DNA from 4 places in the Bradyrhizobium sp. 613_E4_N2_2 genome. Region 4 is predicted to be linked to each of the others. Evidence: predicted binding sites of a transcription regulator. Region 4 holds the regulator's gene; each other region holds the start of a gene.

Region 1 (4,854 bases), 4.6 Mb from region 4:
GCGTCACCTGTCGCAGAACTGCGACAGGTCGGGCCGGCCATCGCTCACGCCCGGGCTGACAGGAAAACGCTCCCGCGACATCGTCGGCGCAAGTCGTGAACACGCGACGAATTGCGCAAACAGCAAACATCGGGAGTGATCAATGAACAAGGTGGAATTCCTCGGCGTCACCCAGGTTCCGTTCGCCGAACGCTATGACAATTTCATCGGCGGCAAATTCGTCGCGCCAATCTCCGGCAAGTACTTTGACAACGCCTCGCCGGTGAACGGCCAGATCGTCTGCAAGATCGCGCGTTCCGATGCGCAGGACGTCGAGGCCGCCCTCGATGCGGCGCACGCCGCCAAGGGCGCCTGGGGACGCACCAGCGTCGCCGAGCGCGCCGCGATCCTGAACCGGATCGCCGACCGGATGGAAGAGAATCTGGAGCGCCTTGCGGTTGCCGAGACCTGGGACAATGGTAAGCCGATCCGCGAGACCCGCGCCGCCGACCTGCCACTCGCGATCGATCATTTCCGCTATTTCGCCGGCGTGGTGCGTGCGCAGGAAGGCTCGATCGGCGAGATCGACCACGACACCATCGCCTATCATTTCCACGAGCCGCTCGGCGTGGTCGGCCAGATCATCCCCTGGAACTTCCCGCTGCTGATGGCCTGCTGGAAGCTCGCGCCGGCGCTCGCCGCCGGCAATTGCGTCGTGCTCAAGCCCGCCGAGCAGACCCCGGCCTCGATCATGGTCTGGGCCGAGATCATCGGCGATCTCCTGCCGCCCGGCGTCCTCAACATCGTCAACGGCTTTGGCCTCGAAGCCGGCAAGCCGCTCGCGTCCAGCCCGCGGATCGCGAAAATCGCCTTCACCGGCGAGACCACGACGGGCCGGCTGATCATGCAATATGCCAGCCAGAACCTGATCCCGGTCACGCTGGAGCTCGGCGGCAAGTCGCCGAACATCTTCTTCAACGACGTCACCGCCGAGGACGACGACTTCTTCGACAAGGCGATCGAAGGTTTTGTGATGTTTGCGCTGAACCAGGGCGAGGTCTGCACCAGTCCGAGCCGGGCGATTGTCCACGCCGACATCTACGACCGCTTCATGGAGCGGGCGCTGAAGCGCGTCGCCGCGATCAAGCAGGGCGACCCGCGTGCGGCCGACACCATGATCGGCGCGCAGGCATCTAGCGAGCAGCTCGCCAAGATCCTCTCCTATATCGACATCGGCAAGCAGGAGGGCGCCAAGGTGCTGGCCGGCGGCGGTCGTGCCGAGCTCGGCGGCGATCTTTCCGGCGGCTTCTACGTCCAGCCGACGGTGTTCGAGGGCCACAACAAGATGCGAATCTTCCAGGAGGAGATCTTTGGTCCCGTCGTCTCGGTCACGACCTTCAAGACCGATGACGAAGCGCTCGCGATCGCCAACGACACGCTCTATGGCCTGGGAGCCGGCGTCTGGAGTCGCGATGCCAACCGCTGCTACCGCTTCGGCCGGGCCATCCAGGCCGGCCGGGTCTGGACCAACTGCTACCATGCGTATCCTGCGCATGCCGCGTTCGGCGGCTACAAGCAGTCGGGCGTCGGTCGCGAGACCCACAAGATGATGCTCGATCACTACCAGCAGACCAAGAATCTCCTGGTCAGCTACAGCCCGAAGAAGCTTGGCTTCTTCTGATCGGGCAAGATCTGATTGGGCAAGATCTGATCGGGCAGGAGAGGGCGGCGCAACCTTGCGCCGCCCTCTCCGTCGTCATCCGTCTGTCAGAGTCTTGAGCCAAGACGACAGCGCCGACCGTATTCGGTTCGGCGCCCGTGGCATTCGAAGCGATGCCGGGCAAAGACGGAGGCTTGGTGATGCGGAACAGTCGTTCAGGACGGACAATGAGTGTCGCAGCGATGCTGTTCGGCGCGGCGGTGCTGCCGCTGTCGATGGCCTTTGCACAGTCCGGCCCGGCGCCAACTGGCGCCAAGCCCTTCCTGACCGTCGATGGAAAGGCGCCACTGGTCCTTGGACACCGCGGCCTGCCTGGCTTGGTACCCGAAGAGACCGAGGCGTCGTACGACCTCGCCGCGGCGCTCGGGACCGATGCGCTCGAAGAGGATTTGCACCTGACCAAGGATTGCGTTCTGGTCGTGCGTCATAATCCCTGGCTGAGCGACAACACCAACATTGCCGAGGTGGCGAAGACCAATGCGGCCGTCGCCGCCCGCAAGCGCACCGTGCCCGGTGTGCGCGTCAAGGCCCCGTCGGCCACCGGCGTGCCTGCCGACTACCTGACGGATCTCAGCGACCCGGCCGATCCCAAATCGGTGCTGAAGTCGCTGATCGTCGACGGCGAGGATCATACCAACGATTGGTCGATCAGCGACTTCACCATGGCCGAGCTGAAGCAATGGATCGGCGGCACCACCTATGACGCGGCCAACGAGCGGCCGAAAGTCTTCAACGGCAAGCTCCCGATCATCAGCTTCCAGGACGTCATCGACATCGCCAAGGTCAAGAGCAAGGAGACCGGGCGGTCCATCCTCGTCTATCCCGAAACCAAGAACCCGACCTGGAACAATGCCCAGGCGATCGCCAATGGCTGCGGCGCGGCCGGCAGCCGTCCGCTCGAGGAGGCCCTGATCAAGATCATCGGGGATAACGGCCTCAACACCAAGGACGCTCCCATCCTGGTCCAGAGCTTCGAACCCGGCAGCCTGAAATATATGCGCAGCCACGGCCTTCAGACGCGGCAGGTCCAACTCGTCGACGGCAACGGAATCGACTTCAAAACCGGCAAGGTTCTCCTCAACAACATCACGAATTCGCGCCCGTTCGACTGGACGGTTGCGGGCGATGCGCGCTTGTACGATGCGATGCTGACGCCCGAGGGGCTTGCCGAGATCAAGACCTATGCCGAGGGCATCGGTCCGTGGAAGGCCTATATCGTTCCGCTCAAGATCGCGCCGTGGAAGGACAGCAACGCCGATGGCACGCCCTACAAGGGATCGACGCCGGAGGCTTCGACGCAGGACGCGACCAGCCTTGTCGCGGACGCGCACAAGCTCGGTCTTTTCGTCCATGTCTTCACGTTTCGGAACGAGAAGAAGTATCTTGCCGCCGACTATCGCGGCGACCCGAGCCTTGAATATCTCAAATTCTACCGGCTCGGCGTCGATGGGGTCTTCAGCGACTTCACGCATACCGGCGTTGCCGCCCGTGCGGCGTATTTGCGCGAGTTGGGCTGGTAAAGCCGGCACGGCGAATCGGACGCGCGTGGGATTTCGGATACAAAACAGCGCGTCCGATTTCTCTGCGTTGGCTGCTCACGTTCCCTCCGCTGACCGGTGAGCTAAAGTTGCCCGATCGGCGCCAAAGGTTTTGCAAAGTTTCGGTCACGTTGCAGTGCGGCATAATGAAAGTCGCGCCATGCCGCCGCGGTCCTTTCCAAGGGCGTTTGACTTGGGTTAGAGAGGGCTGAAGTTTTCTCTGACCCGGAATTCCCATGGCCGCACCCAAGAAAGCCGCCGCAAGCACTCCACAGGACAAGACCGAAGGCGGTTCGCCCCCGGAATTCACCAGAGAGCAGGAGCTCAAAGCGCTCCGCGACATGCTCCTGATCCGGCGGTTCGAGGAAAAGGCCGGCCAGCTCTACGGCATGGGCGCGATCGGCGGCTTCTGCCACCTCTATATCGGCCAGGAGGCCGTGGTGGTCGGCATGCAGATGGCCCTGAAGCAGGGCGATCAGGTCATCACCGGCTATCGCGATCACGGTCATATGCTTGCCACCGGCATGGAGGCCAACGGCGTCATGGCCGAGCTCACTGGCCGGCGCGGCGGCTATTCCAAGGGCAAGGGCGGCTCCATGCACATGTTCAGCAAGGAGAAGCACTTCTACGGCGGCCACGGCATCGTCGGCGCCCAGGTCTCGCTCGGCACGGGTCTGGCCTTCGCCAACCACTATCGTGGTAACGACAATGTCAGCGTCACCTATTTCGGCGACGGCGCGGCCAACCAGGGCCAGGTCTATGAGAGCTTCAACATGGCGGAGCTCTGGAAGCTGCCGGTGATCTACGTCATCGAGAACAACCGCTACGCCATGGGCACCTCGGTGTCGCGCGCTTCAGCGCAGCAGGATTTCTCCAAGCGCGGCGCGTCCTTCAATATCCCCGGCATGCAGGTCGACGGCATGGACGTCCGCGCCGTGAAGGCCGCGGGCGAGGAGGCGGCGGCCTGGTGCCGCGCCGGCAAGGGCCCCTTCATCCTGGAGATGCAGACCTACCGCTATCGCGGCCACTCGATGTCCGACCCCGCAAAGTACAGAACGCGCGAAGAGGTCGAAAAAGTCCGCCACGACCAGGACCCGATCGAGCAGGTGCGCAACCGCCTGCTCGCGGCCAAGGTGAGCGAGGCCGATCTCAAGGCGATCGACGCCGAGGTCCGCGACATCGTCAATGCGTCCGCCGACTTCGCCCAGCATGATCCCGAGCCGGATGCCGCCGAGCTCTGGACCGACATTTATCGCTGAACGCGCGCAAGCTTTCTTTTGGAGTCGATATGCCAATTCAAGTGCTGATGCCCGCGTTGTCGCCCACGATGGAGAAGGGCAACCTTGCCAAGTGGCTGAAGAAAGAGGGCGAGACCATCAAGTCCGGCGACGTCATCGCCGAGATCGAGACCGACAAGGCGACCATGGAGGTCGAGGCGACCGATGAAGGTACGCTCGGCAAGATCCTGATCCCCGAGGGCACCGCCGACGTTGCCGTCAACACGCCGATCGCGACCATCCTCGCCGATGGCGAGACGGCTGCCGATCTCGCCAAGGCGCCGGCCGCGCCCGCGCCGAGCGTCGCGCAGGAAGTCGCCGAATCTCGCTCGCCAGTCGG
Region 2 (4,854 bases), 3.4 Mb from region 4:
TGACAGGGCAACCCGTCGCGATCGCCGGTGCGACCTGGTGAACGATCAGGTTGAGGGGATGATTGAAGGCCGAGATCGCTGCGACAATGCCGATGGGTTCCTTGATGGTCCATGCCCGCCGGCCATCGCTTGCGGGCGTCAGGCCCATCGGGACCTCGACCCCGCCGCGGGTCCGCAAAAAATCCGCTGCCGAGCGGATGCCGTCGATCGCCCGATCCGTCTCGATCAACGCATCCGTGAGCGGCTTGCCGCCTTCGCGCGCGATCAGGATACCAAAATCCTGCCGCTTCGCCGAGACCAGATCGGCGAGCCTGTTGAGGATGGCGATCCGCTGGTGCGGCTTCAGCCAGGCCTTTCGGTCCGCGAACAGTTTTCGCGCGGTCTCGAACTTTGCCTCCAGCGCGGCGGCGTCGTCACTGGCGAGCTCGGTGATCTCTTTTCGGTCGAAGGCCTGTACAATCTTGATCATCATTTTCTCCACGCCGTGTTGTGCTCTTCGCCTGGCGTCCACTATGGCATGGGGCGCGGTGTGGCCAATGTCGCGGATTGGCGCTGAGCGGATCCGTCGTGCGATTTGGCAATCGAAGCTCGCTCCCGCGCGAAAGCTGCACCGAGGCTGCGCACTGCGCGCACGCTAATTTCGCCGAGGACAGATGGTCAAGCCGAAGAGATCGACCGGTATCTTGCTTGTGATGACATCGAGACCGCGGGGCTGATGCTTTGCGTCACGTCGTCGAAGGTCAAAATGGATGGGAGGCAACGATAGCATCATGCCCCTGTTTTGCCCGACGAGTCAAGTTTCCTTCGGTTAAACGTAAGTCATTGATCCGCCACGCCCCGGCTACTGTGCATGGGGTTGTTTTCGCAGTTTTGTTTGGAGCGGTTCGTCTGAAGAGCGCCGTTACGCGCTCTCCGTCTCCCGGTGCACGTCGTGCACCACGAGGCCCATGCCTTCGTCCGGCATCTTGATCCAGTCGCGGCGCTTCAGCGTGCGCTTGGTGTCCTCGTAGCCGCTCGTCCAGTGCTCGCGCATCGAGGTGCCCGAGAACTCATGGTCCTTGGCGTCGCCCTCATAGGCCTTCTGCTGGTAGATCAGGTGCAGGATCGCGATCTCCGGCATGCGGCGCAGGCTCGACTTGAGCTGGCGATCCTCGTCGGAGAGTTGCTCGTCCGGGACTTTCGCCAGGGCCTTGTAGAGCAGAACCTTGAGGTTGTGCGTGCGGCGGTAGACGTCGGTGTTGTGGCGCGTGCGCGAGGAATACATGATGTCCTTGTGGCGGGCCATCACATCCTGGATCGAGCGCGGCAGCACGCCCCGTGCGCTGAACAGGTCGACCTGGAACACCAGCGAGTTGAGCGCGTCCTCCTGGTCGAGCAGATGCTGGAGCGGCGTGTTGGAGACGATGCCGCCGTCCCAGAAATGATCGGTGCCGATCCGCACCATCGGCAGCGCCGGGGGCAGGGCGCCGGAGGCCATGATGTGCTCCGGCTCGATCTCGTCATGGGAATTGTCGAAATAGATGAAGTTGCCCGAGAGCACGTTGACCGCGCCGACCGCGAAGCGGACCTTCTTCTCGTTGATGAGATCGAAGTCGACGAGCTCCAGCAGGCTCTCCTTCAGCGGCATCGTGTCGTAGTAGCTGGTGGCGGTGCGCGCGCCGACCGGGCTGAACCAGGGATTGACCTGGTGCGGGGTGAAGAAGCCGGGCTGGCCCATCGCCGACGTCATCCACGCACTGGTGAGATTGCGCCACTGGCGGAAGATGTCGCCGTCGGGCGTGTAATGCCAGATCTTGCGATTGGTGATGCGCTCCCAGAAGATGAGCAGCGCCTCCAGCCGCTTCTCCGGCTTATTGCCGGCGATGATGGCTGAGTTGATCGCACCGATTGAAACACCGCAGACCCAGTCGGGCTCGATGCCGGCTTCGTGCAGCGCCTGGTAGACGCCGGCCTGGTAGGCGCCGAGCGCGCCGCCACCTTGCAGCACCAGCGCGACGCGGTCGCAGCGTTCGGGGCGCCAGCCCCGTGCGGGAGGCTGATGCGTCTGATGAGCCGGTTGCGACGTGCGGGCGTCCATGGGTGCCTCCTAGCGTGGACCAAACGATTGCGTCCGGCAGTGACGGCGTGATGACAATTTCAGCGCCGATGCATCGTCCGCATGCAGGCCGACCGCAGCGGGAATGGCGGGAGGTCGTGCGCCTGACGGAAATCCTTCACATCGCGGTCAATGACGGCGGCTAGCAATTTGCGATCCAGGCCTGACGCCGCCGGGCGGGCATCGCACACAGGAGATCAGGATGCGCAGGGAAGACGTGCTGAGACTTCCGTCCATGCCGGCGGCGGGGCCGAGCTATCCGGCCGGGCCCTATCGCTTCGTCAACCGCGAATTCCTCGTCATCACCTACGAGACCGATCCGGAGCTGATCCGCGCCGGCCTGCCTGAGCCGCTGGAGCCGATCGACCAGCCGATCGTGCATTACGAATGGATCAAGATGCCGGACTCCTCCGGCTTCGGCAGCTACACCGAATCCGGCCTCGTCATTCCGGCGCGCCTCAACGGCGAGGAAGTCAATTTCGTCTCGCAGATGTATCTGGATGATGATCCGCCGATCGCGGCGGGCCGCGAGATCTGGGGCTTTCCCAAGAAATACGCCCATCCGAAACTCGAGATCGTCAAGGATACGCTGACGGGCACGCTGGAATATGCCGGCCAGCTCGTCGCCATGGGCACGATGGGCTACAAGCACGAGAGCATGGCCGGCAACGGCGATCGCACCCGTGCGACGCTGTCGAAGACGCAGATCAATCTGAAGATGATCCCGGGCGTCGACGGCCGTCTCGAAGTCTGTCAGCTCGTCGCGATCAACCTCATCGACATCGTGCCGAAGGGCTCCTGGATGGGGCCCGGCCGGCTGCATCTGGTGCCGCATGTCAACGCACCGGTCGCGGATTTCCCGGTTCGCCGCTGCCTGGGCGCGCACCACTACATCGCCGATCTCACGCTGCCATTCGGCCGCGTCGTGCACGACTACGTCAAGGAGGCCGAGGCGGTGGCCGCGACGGGGCTGGCCGCGGAGTAGGGCGGCACCATCATCAAACTGTAACAAAGCCGTAATTGAGTACCCGTGAGAGGTCCGGAAGATGCCGTCAGCCATCTTCCGGAGCGGGGCATTTGTTGACGGTTGGGGTTGGCCATGGCTGAGCCGGCGAAGCTTGTCAGCGCGATATCGGATTCCGTGCCGGCCATTCCCGGCCTGGTCTGGGCGTTCCGGCTGCACCGCGACGGCAGTGCCGAGGCGCTGCCGATCGACCAGCCGATCGAGTTCAGCCATGACGGCCGGCTCTGGCTGCATTTCAACCTGACCGATGCGCGCGCACGGCCCTGGATCGCAGCGTCACAGCTGCCGCCGCTCGCGCGCGACCTCCTGCTGTCCAACGACACTTTCCGGCAGCTTCACGTCATCGACCATAGCGTTTACGGCGTCTTCTCCGATCTCGTGCGCGACATCGACAGCGCGACGGAAGAGACCGCGTTCCTGCGTTTCGCCATGACCGAGCATCTTCTCGTCAGCGGCCGGCATCAGGCGCTATGCTCGGCCGATGCGACGCGCCGCGTGCTCGAAGGTGGCTACCGCGTCGACAACGTCGCCCATCTCCTGGAAAAGATCGTCGACGAGGTCGCCGACACGCTGGACCGGATGACGGACAAGCTCGGCCAGGAGATCGACGACATCGAGGAACGGATTTTGGCCGACGACGCCAAGCCGGAGATGCGCCGCAATCTCGGCCGGCTGCGTCGGACTTGCGTCAGGTTGCATCGCCAGCTCACTGGCCTGCGCGTGCTGTTCCACCGGCTCGATCAGAAGAACACCGATCATCTCGCGCCGGCCTTGCGCATCCACGCCGGCAAGCTGGCGCAGCGGCTGGACGGGCTCGATCACGACATCGTCGAGCTCCGCGAACGCAGCCGCCTGCTCGAGGAGGAGCTGCGCTTCAAGAACGAGGAGGAGAGCAACCACCACCTCCACACGCTCTCCATCGTGACCTCGCTGCTGCTGCCGCCGACCCTGATCACCGGCATCTTCGGCATGAACACCAAGGGCCTGCCGCTCACCGATGTCGAGAGCGGATTTCTCTGGGCGGCGCTTCTGATGGCCTCGTCGGTGGGGGCAGCCTATCTGTTCATGCGGCGCACGGGTATCTTCAGGTAGCGTACGCAGCCGGTATCAGCCGTGATCGGGACGTCCCACAGATTTCCGCTGCGAAATGCGGCCGCGATAGTGCTGGCCTCAACGGTGGCGAGCACCGGCGCGCTCGCCGGCGCCAAGGACGAAAGCGCGGCCGTATGGCTGGCGCCAAAATGGTTCAACGAATGGCATGACGGGCTCGCCAACAAGGGCCTGAATTTCGGCGCCACCTATATCGCCGACAACATCGCCAACGTCTCCGGCGGGGTGAAGCGTGGCGCCATCCATTTCGGGCGCCTCGATCTCTCGGTCGATGCCGATCTCGACAAGCTCGTCGGCTGGACCGGCGGCCGCTTCTACGCCAATGCGTTCGTGATCTACGGCCAGGGGCTCTCCCGCAACTACGTGATGAACCTCGCCACCATCAGTGAGATCGAGGCACTGCCGGACCAGCGGCTCTACAACGCCTATTTCGAGCAGAGCTTCTTTGGCGACCGCCTGAACATCAGGGCCGGCCAGCAGGCCGCCGACGTCGAGTTCTTCGACAGCCAGACCGACGACCTCTTCATCAACGGCACGTTCGGCTGGCCCGCGATCAAGGCGAGCAATCTTCCAGCCGGCGGCCCGGCACCGCCGATCGCGGTGCCCGGCATCCGCATCAAGGCGG
Region 3 (4,854 bases), 2.1 Mb from region 4:
TGGTCGAGAAGCGCGTGCACGAGGTGGTGGCGGGCGTGGCGCAGATCACCGGCGCCAAGATCGACCTGCACTACAAGCGCAACTACCCTGTCGTGAACAACCACGCTGCGGAGACCGAGGTGGCGCGGCGCATCGCCAGGAACGTTGCCGGCGAGGCCAATGTGCACGAGATGCCGCCGCTGATGGGCGGCGAGGATTTCGCCTACATGCTGGAAGCGCGGCCCGGCGCGTTCATCTTCTGCGGCAACGGCGACAGCGCCGGCCTGCATCACCCAGCCTACAATTTCAACGACGAGGCGATCGTGTTCGGCACGTCCTATTGGGTCAAGCTGGTCGAGGAATCGCTCGCGGCGTCTTAACGCCGCCCCCCGAACCACAAACGAAAAGGGCCCGTGCATCGCACGGGCCCTTTGTCTTTGAGGCGCGTGATCGGCTTCAGAAGATCCGCGAGAAGATCACATACAGCGTGGCCGACAGCGCGATCGCGCAGGGCAGCGTCAGCACCCAGGCCATCAGCAGGTTGCGGATGGTCGCCATCTGCAGGCCCGAGCCGTTCGCGGCCATGGTGCCGGCGACACCCGACGACAGCACGTGGGTGGTCGAGACCGGCAGGCCGAACACGTCGGCGGCGCCGATCGTGGCGGCGGCGACCAGCTCGGCGGAGGCGCCCTGTGCGTAGGTGAGATGGGTCTTGCCGATCTTCTCACCGACGGTGACGACGATGCGCTTCCAGCCGACCATGGTGCCGAGGCCGAGCGCGATGGCGACGGCGACCTTCACCCAGGTCGGGATGAACTTCGTGGCGCTATCGAGGCCGCCCTTGTAGGCGTTCAAGGTCGCGACCTCTTCCTTGTTGAGGTCGTTTTCCTTGTCCTTCATCAGGAAGCGGATCGCTTCCGAGGTCAGGTACATGTCGTTACGGGTGTTGCCGACCACTTCCGCCGGTACCTTGTTGAGCGAGCCGTACTTCGCGACCTGGTCGCCGACATCCTTCACCAGCACCGACAGCGAGGGGTAGGTGCCTTCGCTGATGTGGTGCGAGGTGATGTACTGCGTCACCGCAGGACGAGGATCGCCGATGATCGAGTGACCGGCGCCCTTGGCCGCGATCACCTTGGAGGCGGCCTCCGAGACCTTCTGGAACTGGGCGACCTGGCTCTCCGGCAGCGCGCGGTTGAGCGCGTAAGCGGTCGGCACGGTGCCGATCAGGATCAGCATGATCAGGCCCATGCCCTTCTGGCCGTCGTTCGAGCCGTGGGCGAAGCTGACGCCGGTGCAGGTTGCGATCAGCAGGCCGCGGATCCAGAGCGGCGGCGCCTTGTTGCCTTCGGGCGCGGCATAGAGCGCAGGGTTGCGCACGATGAACTTGAGCAGCAGCAGCAGCACGGCGGCGCAGATGAAACCGAACAGCGGCGACAGCAGCAGCGCGTAGCCGATCTCGGTGGCCTTGCTCCAGTCGACGCCCGAGGTGCCGTCGCGGCCGCGCATGACGGCATTGGCGATGCCGACGCCGATGATCGAGCCGATCAGCGTGTGCGAGGAGGAGGCGGGCAGGCCGAAATACCAGGTACCGAGGTTCCAGATGATCGCGGCGATCAAGAGTGCGAACACCATGGCGAAGCCGGCGCTGGAGCCGACCTGGAGGATCAGCTCGACCGGCAGCAGCGAGACGATGCCGAACGCGACCGCGCCGGAGGACAGCAGCACGCCGAGGAAGTTGAAGAAGCCCGACCACATCACCGCGAATTCAGCCGGCAGCGAATGGGTGTAGATCACGGTCGCCACCGCGTTGGCGGTGTCGTGGAAGCCGTTGACGAATTCGAAGCCGAGCGCGATCAGCAGCGCGACGAACAAGAGGATGTAGGGCAGGAAGGTCGTCACCTTCGTGCCGGTCGCGTTGACGTCGACATAGATGCTGTAGGCAACGAACAGCAGGCCTGCGGCAAGGATGCCGAAGAACAGGATCATCGTGAGCGGGTTAAAACCCTTGTCGAGATTTGGCCTGGAAGCCGGCTGGACGGGCGTCGGATCGCCTACCGCACGGTCGAATGCAACGTCTGTCATTTTTGGACGCCCCTTAACTAATTTGAAGGGGCTATTGTCCGCGATGGATTTGAAGGCTGGATGACAACTGCGTCCTAAAGTCGCTTTCCCACCAGTATTCGCCAGTATTTAGGCGGCGCGTGGGGCTTTCTTCTGCAAACTGGCGGCAATCTTCAGGTCTTCGACAAAGCGCTGATATTCCAGCACTTTGGCTTCCGGATCAGGCAGCCGCAACAGATAGGACGGGTGCACCGTCACCAGTGCCTTGCGTCCCTCGGGCATATCTATGAGCCGGCCACGGGTCTTGCCGATCGGGGTGATCTTGCCGAACACGCTCTGCGCGGCGGTGGCGCCCATTGCCACGATGAGCTCGGGCTGGATTGCCGAAACTTCCCGCTCGTACCATTGCCGGCACGCCCGGATCTCCGGCGTCGCCGGCTTCTGGTGCAGACGGATCTTTCCGCGCGGCACGAATTTGAAGTGCTTGACCGCGTTGGTGACGTAGACCTTGTTGCGGTCGACGCCGGCTTCCTGAAGCGCACGGTCGAGCATCTGGCCGGCCGGGCCGATGAAGGGGTGGCCGGCGAGGTCTTCCTTGTCGCCGGGCTGCTCGCCGACCAGCATGATGGTCGCGTCTTTCGGGCCCTCGCCGAACACGGTCTGCGTCGCGTCCTTGTAGAGCGGGCAGGCGCGGCAGTGCGCGGCCTCCTCGCGGAGCGCTTCGAGATCGTCGGCAGCCAGCTTGCGTGGCATCGGAGCCTCCGGCCGCTTCTGGGGCTTGTGCGGATCGGTTGCGGCATTGGCGATCATGGCGCCGGTCATGCGCTCGGCGTCCTCGATCAAGGGCTTAATGATCGACGCCTCGGGCAGGTTCCTCCAGTATTTCTTCGGCATCTCCGTCTGCATCGCCTTCACCTTCAGCCGCGCCGGGTTGAAGATGCTGGCGTAGTAGCGCCGCCAGGTTTCCTCGAGCCGGTCTTCGCCGGGTGCTTCGCTCTTGCTCACGCCCGACGTGAACGAGAGCGCGTGGCCATCCCAATGCGCACACAGATCGGGTGTCAGGATCGACCATGGCATGTCGGCGAAGCGCTTGGCAAAGAACGGCGCGGCAAGCTCGACGATGTAATGCTCCGGCTCGAACCAGGCGACGTAATGCGCCGCGCGCTCGCGGCCGATCTCGCGGAAGCGCACGAAGGCATGCATCTTGTGCTCGTCGCGATGGACTGCTCTTGCCATGGCGGTGACTTGCGCGACATCAGGATTGGTCGCGACCTCGATGAGATCGTGATTGTCCTTCAATCGCCAGAGCAGGCGATAGAGGATCGCAAAGCGCTCGCCGTCGCGATGCAGGATCGCGGCCTTGGCGAGATCGACGAATTTTGCCGAGACGTTAAAGGTGCTGTCGTTCACCTCAAATATCGGAGACGGGGAGGGCGGTGCAAACAGCTCGGCTTCGCCGCCTTGTACGGTCCAGGTGACATCGGTTGGCTGCACATGATGCAGCACGAGGCTACGCGCGGCTTTGCGCCAGCCGTCGAAATCGGTTTCGGTGTCGAGGGTGATGTACTGCATCAGAAGCCAAACCCCAATTGTGTTGCCTTCGGCTTGAACCGTTCGATCAGCCGCGCCTCGTCGAGGCGATGCGGCGCGGGCCGGTGATCGCTGAGGACGATGAATGGCAGCGCCTTGTTGCGGGGCACATGCAGCCGCGCGAGATCGGAGAGGCGGATCGTGGTGGTGCGCCGCGTCGCGATGATGCGTTCGACCGCCTTGGTGCCGAAGCCCGGCACGCGCAACAGCTCCTCGCGGCTGGCGCGGTTGACGTCGAGCGGGAAGCGGTCGCGATGGCGCAGCGCCCAGGCGAGCTTCGGATCGATGTCGAGCGGCAGCATCGCGCTGTCGTCAACGATCTCCGCAACGTCGAAACCGTAGAACCGCATCAGCCAGTCGGCCTGGTAAAGCCGGTGCTCGCGCAGCAGCGGCGGCTGTACCAGAGGCAAAGCGCGGCTGGCATCGGGGATCGGGCTGAAGGCGGAGTAATAGACGCGCCGCAGCCGGTAGGAGCCATAGAGATTGGAGCTGGTGTGCAGGATGGTGTGATCAGAGGCCGCGTCGGCGCCGACGATCATCTGTGTGCTCTGTCCGGCGGGCGCGAAGCGCTGCGGCCTGGCCTTCGTCTTTGTGCTGCGGTTTTCCTCGGCCTCGTCGAGCTTCAGCCGCAGCCGGCCCATGGTGCGGCGGATCGCGCGCACATCCTTTTCCGGTGCGTATTGCTGCAGGCTCGTCTCCTCAGGCATCTCGATGTTGATGGAGAGGCGATCTGCATATTTGCCGGCTTCCGCGATCAGCGCGTCGTCGGCCTCGGGAATGGTCTTGAGATGGATGTAGCCGCGGAAGTGATGCTCCTCGCGCAGTTTGCGCGCGACGCTGACCACCTGCTCCATGGTGTAGTCGGGGCTGCGGATGATGCCGGAGGAGAGAAACAGGCCCTCGATGTAATTGCGCCGGTAGAAGTCGAGCGTGAGCTTGACCACTTCGTCGATGGTGAAGCGGGCACGCGGCACGTTGGAGGAGGCGCGGTTGACGCAATAAAGGCAGTCGTAATTGCAGGCGTTGGTCAGGAGCACTTTGAGCAGCGAGATGCAGCGTCCGTCCGGCGCGTAGGAATGGCAGATGCCCATGCCCGGCGCGGTCGAGCCCATGCCCTTGCCATCGCTGGAATCCCGCTTCTCGGTGCCGCTGGAGGCGCACGACGCGTCGTATTTGGCGGCATCAGCCAGAATCTCCAGCTTGCGTTGTACGTCCATCGTG
Region 4 (4,854 bases):
TAGCGTTTGGCTTGTCAGATACGACATCTCGTGCAGCAGTTCTGATCCTCTAAGTCCTCATGTACCGGCGTAAGCGTTCGGGCGCATCTGGTGCGCCCGGCGAGCCTTAAGGGATTCTGGCGGCACGGGTTTTTCGAAGCTTAGGCATTCGCCGTGCGGCCGCCAGGATGGCAGGCGCCGGCGAAGGAAAGGGTGCAATGACCGTTTTGACCTGGTCGGATGATCGCGTCGAGCAGCTGAAAAAGCTCTGGGAGGCCGGGCTTTCGGCCAGCCAGATCGCCGCTGAACTCGGCAATGTGACCCGCAATGCCGTAATCGGCAAAGTGCACCGGCTCGGCCTGTCGGGCCGCGCCAAGAGCCCTTCATCGGCAGCGCCGCGGCCGCGCAAGGCACGCCCCGCCCAGCACATGATGCGGGTGACCCGCCCGATCGCGCGCGGCAACACCGCGCTGGCGCAAGCCTTCGAAGTCGAGGTCGAGGCCGAACCGGTCACCTACGACAACGTCGTGCCGATGAGCCAGCGGCTGTCGCTGCTGGAGCTGAACGAGGCCACCTGCCACTGGCCGGTCGGCGATCCCTCGAGCCCGGATTTCTTCTTCTGCGGCGGCAAGGCGCTCTCCGGCCTGCCCTACTGCGCCCAGCACTCGCGCGTGGCGTATCAGCCCGCGGCCGATCGCCGGCGCGCGCCGGCGAAGCCGGGTCCGCGCTGAGGTATCGGATTAGCTGACTACGAAGACGGCGCCGTCACGCGATGACGGCTCAACTCACTCGGTGTCGTCCCTGCGAACGCAGGGACCCATAATCCCGGCGCGTAGTTATTGCGCGGGATGATCACTCCGAGTCTTCGCCAAACCACTCCCTGTGGTTATGGGTCCCTGCGTTCGCAGGGACGACATCGAGGATGCGGTGGCAGCCCGCTAAATCACGTCTGCCACAGCAACCCCTTACGCTTGCTCCGCCTTCGCAAAGCGATCGTCCAGTGCGTAGCCCGCGCCGCGGACGGTGCGGATCGGGTCCTGCTCGCGGCCGAGATTGAGCAGCTTGCGCAGGCGCCCGATATGGACGTCGACGGTGCGCTCGTCGATGTAGATGTCACGGCCCCAGACGCTGTCGAGCAGCTGCTCGCGCGAGAACACGCGGCCGGGATGCTCCAGGAAGAACTCCAGCAGGCGATATTCGGTCGGGCCGAGATCGATCGGCCGGCCCGAGCGCGCCACGCGACGCTTGTCGCGGTCGAGCTCGATGTCGCCATAGGCGAGCACGGTGGCGAGCCGCTCGGGGCTGGCGCGCCTGAGCAGGCCCTTCACGCGTGCCAGCAGCTCCGGGACCGAGAACGGCTTGACGATGTAGTCGTCGGCGCCGGTCGCAAGGCCCCGCACCCGCTCGCTCTCCTCGCCGCGCGCGGTGAGCATGATGATCGGGAGCTGCTTGGTCTCGGGCCGGGTGCGCAGCCGCCGGCACAGCTCGATGCCGGAGAGGCCCGGCAGCATCCAGTCGAGCACGATCAAATCGGGGATGTGCTCCTTGAGGCGGGTGTCGGCATCGTCGCCGCGCATCACCGTCTCGACGTCATAGCCGTCGCCTTCGAGGTTGTAGCGGAGAAGCTCGGTGAGAGCTTCCTCGTCCTCAACCACCATAATGCGTGCGCCCATGGTGTTCGTCGCTCCTTAAGTGTTCGGGACCGTCGTGGCGAAGGTCGTCATGTCGCCCTTCGGCCGCTTGTCGGTGATCGCCTGGCCCTCGATCATGTAGAACACGGTCTCGGCGATGTTGGTGGCGTGGTCACCGATGCGCTCGATGTTCTTGGCGCAGAACATCAGATGGATGCAGAACGAGATGTTGCGCGGATCCTCCATCATGTAGGTGAGGAGCTCGCGGAACAGCGAGGTGCAGATGGCGTCGACTTCCTCGTCGCCCTTCCACACCGCCATTGCCGCCGGCAGATCGTGCGCGGCATAGGCGTCCAGCACCGACTTGACCTGTTGCTGCACGAGGTCGGTCATGTGCTCCAGACCGCGGAACAGCTTGAGCGGATGGAAATCCGTCTCCAGCGCCGCGACGCGCTTGCCCATGTTCTTGGCGAGGTCGCCGATCCGCTCGAGATCGGTCGCGACGCGCATGGCGCCGACGATCTCGCGCAGATCCACCGCCATCGGCTGGCGGCGCGCGATGGTGAGAACGGCGCGCTCCTCGATCTTCTTCTGGAGCGCGTCGAGCTCGGCGTCGATGGTCACGACGCGCTGGCCGAGCGCGACGTCGCGGCGGATCAGCGCGTCGACGGAATCGACGATCATGCGCTCGGCGATGCCGCCCATCTCGGCGACCAGGCGCGTGAGTTCCTGGAGGTCGGTGTCGAAGGCCTTTGCGGTATGTTCAGAACCCATGTTCCGTCTCCTCAGCCGAACCGGCCGGTGATGTAATCCTGCGTGCGCCGGTCGGTCGGCGACGTGAAGATCTTGCTGGTGTCGTCGAACTCGATCAGCTCGCCGAGATACATGAAGGCGGTCTTGTCGGAGACGCGCGCCGCCTGCTGCATGTTGTGGGTGACGATCGCGATCGTGTAGTTCTCGGACAGCTCCTGGATCAGCTCCTCGACCTTGGCGGTCGAGATCGGGTCGAGCGCCGAGCAGGGCTCGTCGAACAAGATCACCTCGGGCCGCACCGCGACCGTGCGGGCGATGCAGAGGCGCTGCTGCTGGCCGCCGGAGAGCGACAGGCCGGAGGCGTTGAGCTTGTCCTTGACCTCGTTCCACAGCGCGCCGCCGCGCAGCGCCTTCTCGACGCGGTCGTCCATCTCGGACTTCGAGATCTTCTCATAGAGACGGATGCCGAAGGCGATGTTTTCGTAGATCGTCATCGGGAACGGCGTCGGCTTCTGGAACACCATGCCGACGCGGGCGCGCAGCAAATTGAGGTCCAGCTTGGGGTCGAGGACGTTGGTCTGGTCGAGCATGAGCTGACCGGTGACGCGCTGGCCCGGATAGAGGTCGTACATCCGATTGAAGATGCGCAGCAGGGTCGACTTGCCGCAGCCAGACGGGCCGATGAACGCCGTGACGCGGTTGGTGCCGAGCGCCAGATTGATGTTCTTCAGCGCGTGGTGCTCGCCGTAATAGAAATTGAGGTTGCGCACCGTCACCTTGGCCGGAGCTTCGGGCAGCACCGGCGCCTGGGGCAAACCACCGGCCGCGCTCATCGATACGGAAAGATCACTCATTTTGCGGTCCTCTCGGCGCTCAGAATGCGCGCGCCAATATTCAGGGCAAGAACGGTCAGGGTGATGAGCAGCGCGCCGCTCCAGGCGAGCTGCTTCCAGTAGGCGTAGGGGCTCTGCACGAAATTGTTGATGGTGACCGGCAGGTTCGCCATCGTCTTGTTCAGACCCAGGCTGAAGAACTGGTTCGACAGCGCGGTGAAGAGCAGCGGCGCGGTCTCGCCGGCGACGCGGGCGGTGGCCAGCATCACGCCGGTAATGAGGCCCGAGCGCGCCGCGCGATAGGCGATGCGCTTGATCACCAGCGAGCGCGGCAGGCCGAGCGCCGAGGCCGCCTCACGCAGTGCGTTCGGCACCAGCAGCAGCATGTCCTCGGTCGTGCGCAGCACCACCGGGATGACGATCACCGCAAGCGCGAGGCAGCCGGCAATCGCCGAGAAGCCGCGCATCGGCACCACCACCGCACCATAGATGAACAGGCCGATGATGATCGAGGGCGCCGAGAGCAGGATGTCGTTGATGAAGCGGATCACCGAGGTCAGGCGGTCGTTGCGGCCGTACTCGGCGAGATAGGTGCCGGCGAACAGACCGAGCGGCGCGCCGATGCCGACGCCGAGCACGGTCATGATGATCGAACCCACGATGGCGTTGCGCAGGCCGCCCTCGGTCGAGCCCGGAGGCGGCGTGTCCGCAACGAAGAGCTCCAGGTTCAGGCCGGCAATGCCGTTGTAGAGCAGCGTCATCAGGATCAGCGCGAGCCATGTGACGCCGAAGGCAGCGGCAGCCAGGCAGAGCACACGGATGACGATGTCCATGCGGCGGCGGCGTGCGTAGATCGGGTTCATGTTACTTCCCCGCCTTCTTTTCAAGACGCATCAGCATCAACCGTGCAGCCGCGAGCACGAAGAATGTCAGCACGAACAGCAGCAGGCCGAGCAGGATCAGGCCGGACTGGTGCAGGCCGTCGCTTTCGGCGAACTCCGATGCGATCGCCGCCGAGATCGTGGTGCCCGGGGCGAAGATCGACGACGAGATGCGGAACGAGTTGCCGATGATGAAGGTCACCGCCATGGTCTCGCCGAGCGCGCGGCCGAGCGCCAGCATGACACCGCCGATGACGCCGACGCGGGTATAGGGGATCACCACGCTGCGCACGACTTCCCAGGTGGTGCAGCCGACGCCGTAGGCGGCTTCCTTGAGCACCGGCGGCACCGTCTTGAACACGTCGACCGAGATCGAGGTGATGAAGGGCAGCACCATGATGGCGAGGATCAGCGCCGCGTTGAACAGGCTGAGATAGGACGGCGGGCCTGCGAAGATCGCGCCCAGCACCGGGATGCCGTCGAAGATCTTGATCATGAAGGGCTGGAACGTGTTGGCCAGGAACGGGCCGAGCACGAAGAAGCCCCACATGCCGTAGATGATCGAGGGAATGCCGGCGAGCAGCTCGATCGCCATGCCGATCGGGCGGCGCGCCCATTGCGGGCAGAGCTCGGTCAGAAAGATCGCAATGCCGAGACCGACCGGAATGGCGATCGCCATCGCGATGAAGGAGGTGATGAGCGTGCCGTAGATCGGGCCGAGCGCGCCGAGCACGGGCGGATCTGCCGACGGCGCCCAGCGCTGCGTCCACAGGAAGG

What was found. The regulator PhoB, encoded in region 4, activates phosphate uptake and scavenging genes when phosphate is short. The targets are predictions, from matches to a motif close to TGTCATNNANCTGTCAT.
Region 1: AB7290_RS19470 (glycerophosphodiester phosphodiesterase family protein) is a predicted target of PhoB. The motif match lies at 1,734-1,750, and genes of this name have one in related genera.
Region 2: AB7290_RS25620 (acetoacetate decarboxylase) is a predicted target of PhoB. The motif match lies at 2,117-2,133, and genes of this name have one in related genera.
Region 3: AB7290_RS31230 (inorganic phosphate transporter) is a predicted target of PhoB. The motif match lies at 2,114-2,130, and genes of this name have one in related genera.

The regions. Positions count from the first base shown of each region.
Region 1 is NZ_CP197234.1:4,083,152-4,088,005, forward strand. It holds gene adh (aldehyde dehydrogenase) at 143-1,660, shown strand; gene AB7290_RS19470 (glycerophosphodiester phosphodiesterase family protein) at 1,867-3,219, shown strand; gene pdhA (pyruvate dehydrogenase (acetyl-transferring) E1 component subunit alpha) at 3,474-4,496, shown strand; gene AB7290_RS19480 (pyruvate dehydrogenase complex E1 component subunit beta) at 4,526-4,854, shown strand, end outside.
Region 2 is NZ_CP197234.1:5,279,075-5,283,928, reverse strand. It holds gene AB7290_RS25630 (aldehyde dehydrogenase family protein) at 1-469, opposite strand, end outside; gene AB7290_RS25625 (patatin-like phospholipase family protein) at 902-2,077, opposite strand; gene AB7290_RS25620 (acetoacetate decarboxylase) at 2,298-3,080, shown strand; gene AB7290_RS25615 (transporter) at 3,195-4,211, shown strand; gene AB7290_RS25610 (carbohydrate porin) at 4,233-4,854, shown strand, end outside.
Region 3 is NZ_CP197234.1:6,568,314-6,573,167, reverse strand. It holds gene AB7290_RS31235 (M20 aminoacylase family protein) at 1-359, shown strand, start outside; gene AB7290_RS31230 (inorganic phosphate transporter) at 436-2,064, opposite strand; gene AB7290_RS31225 (UdgX family uracil-DNA binding protein) at 2,173-3,615, opposite strand; gene AB7290_RS31220 (putative DNA modification/repair radical SAM protein) at 3,615-4,850, opposite strand.
Region 4 is NZ_CP197234.1:8,660,304-8,665,157, forward strand. It holds gene AB7290_RS41220 (GcrA family cell cycle regulator) at 198-710, shown strand; gene phoB (phosphate regulon transcriptional regulator PhoB) at 945-1,652, opposite strand; gene phoU (phosphate signaling complex protein PhoU) at 1,668-2,384, opposite strand; gene pstB (phosphate ABC transporter ATP-binding protein PstB) at 2,396-3,217, opposite strand; gene pstA (phosphate ABC transporter permease PstA) at 3,214-4,059, opposite strand; gene pstC (phosphate ABC transporter permease subunit PstC) at 4,061-4,854, opposite strand, start outside.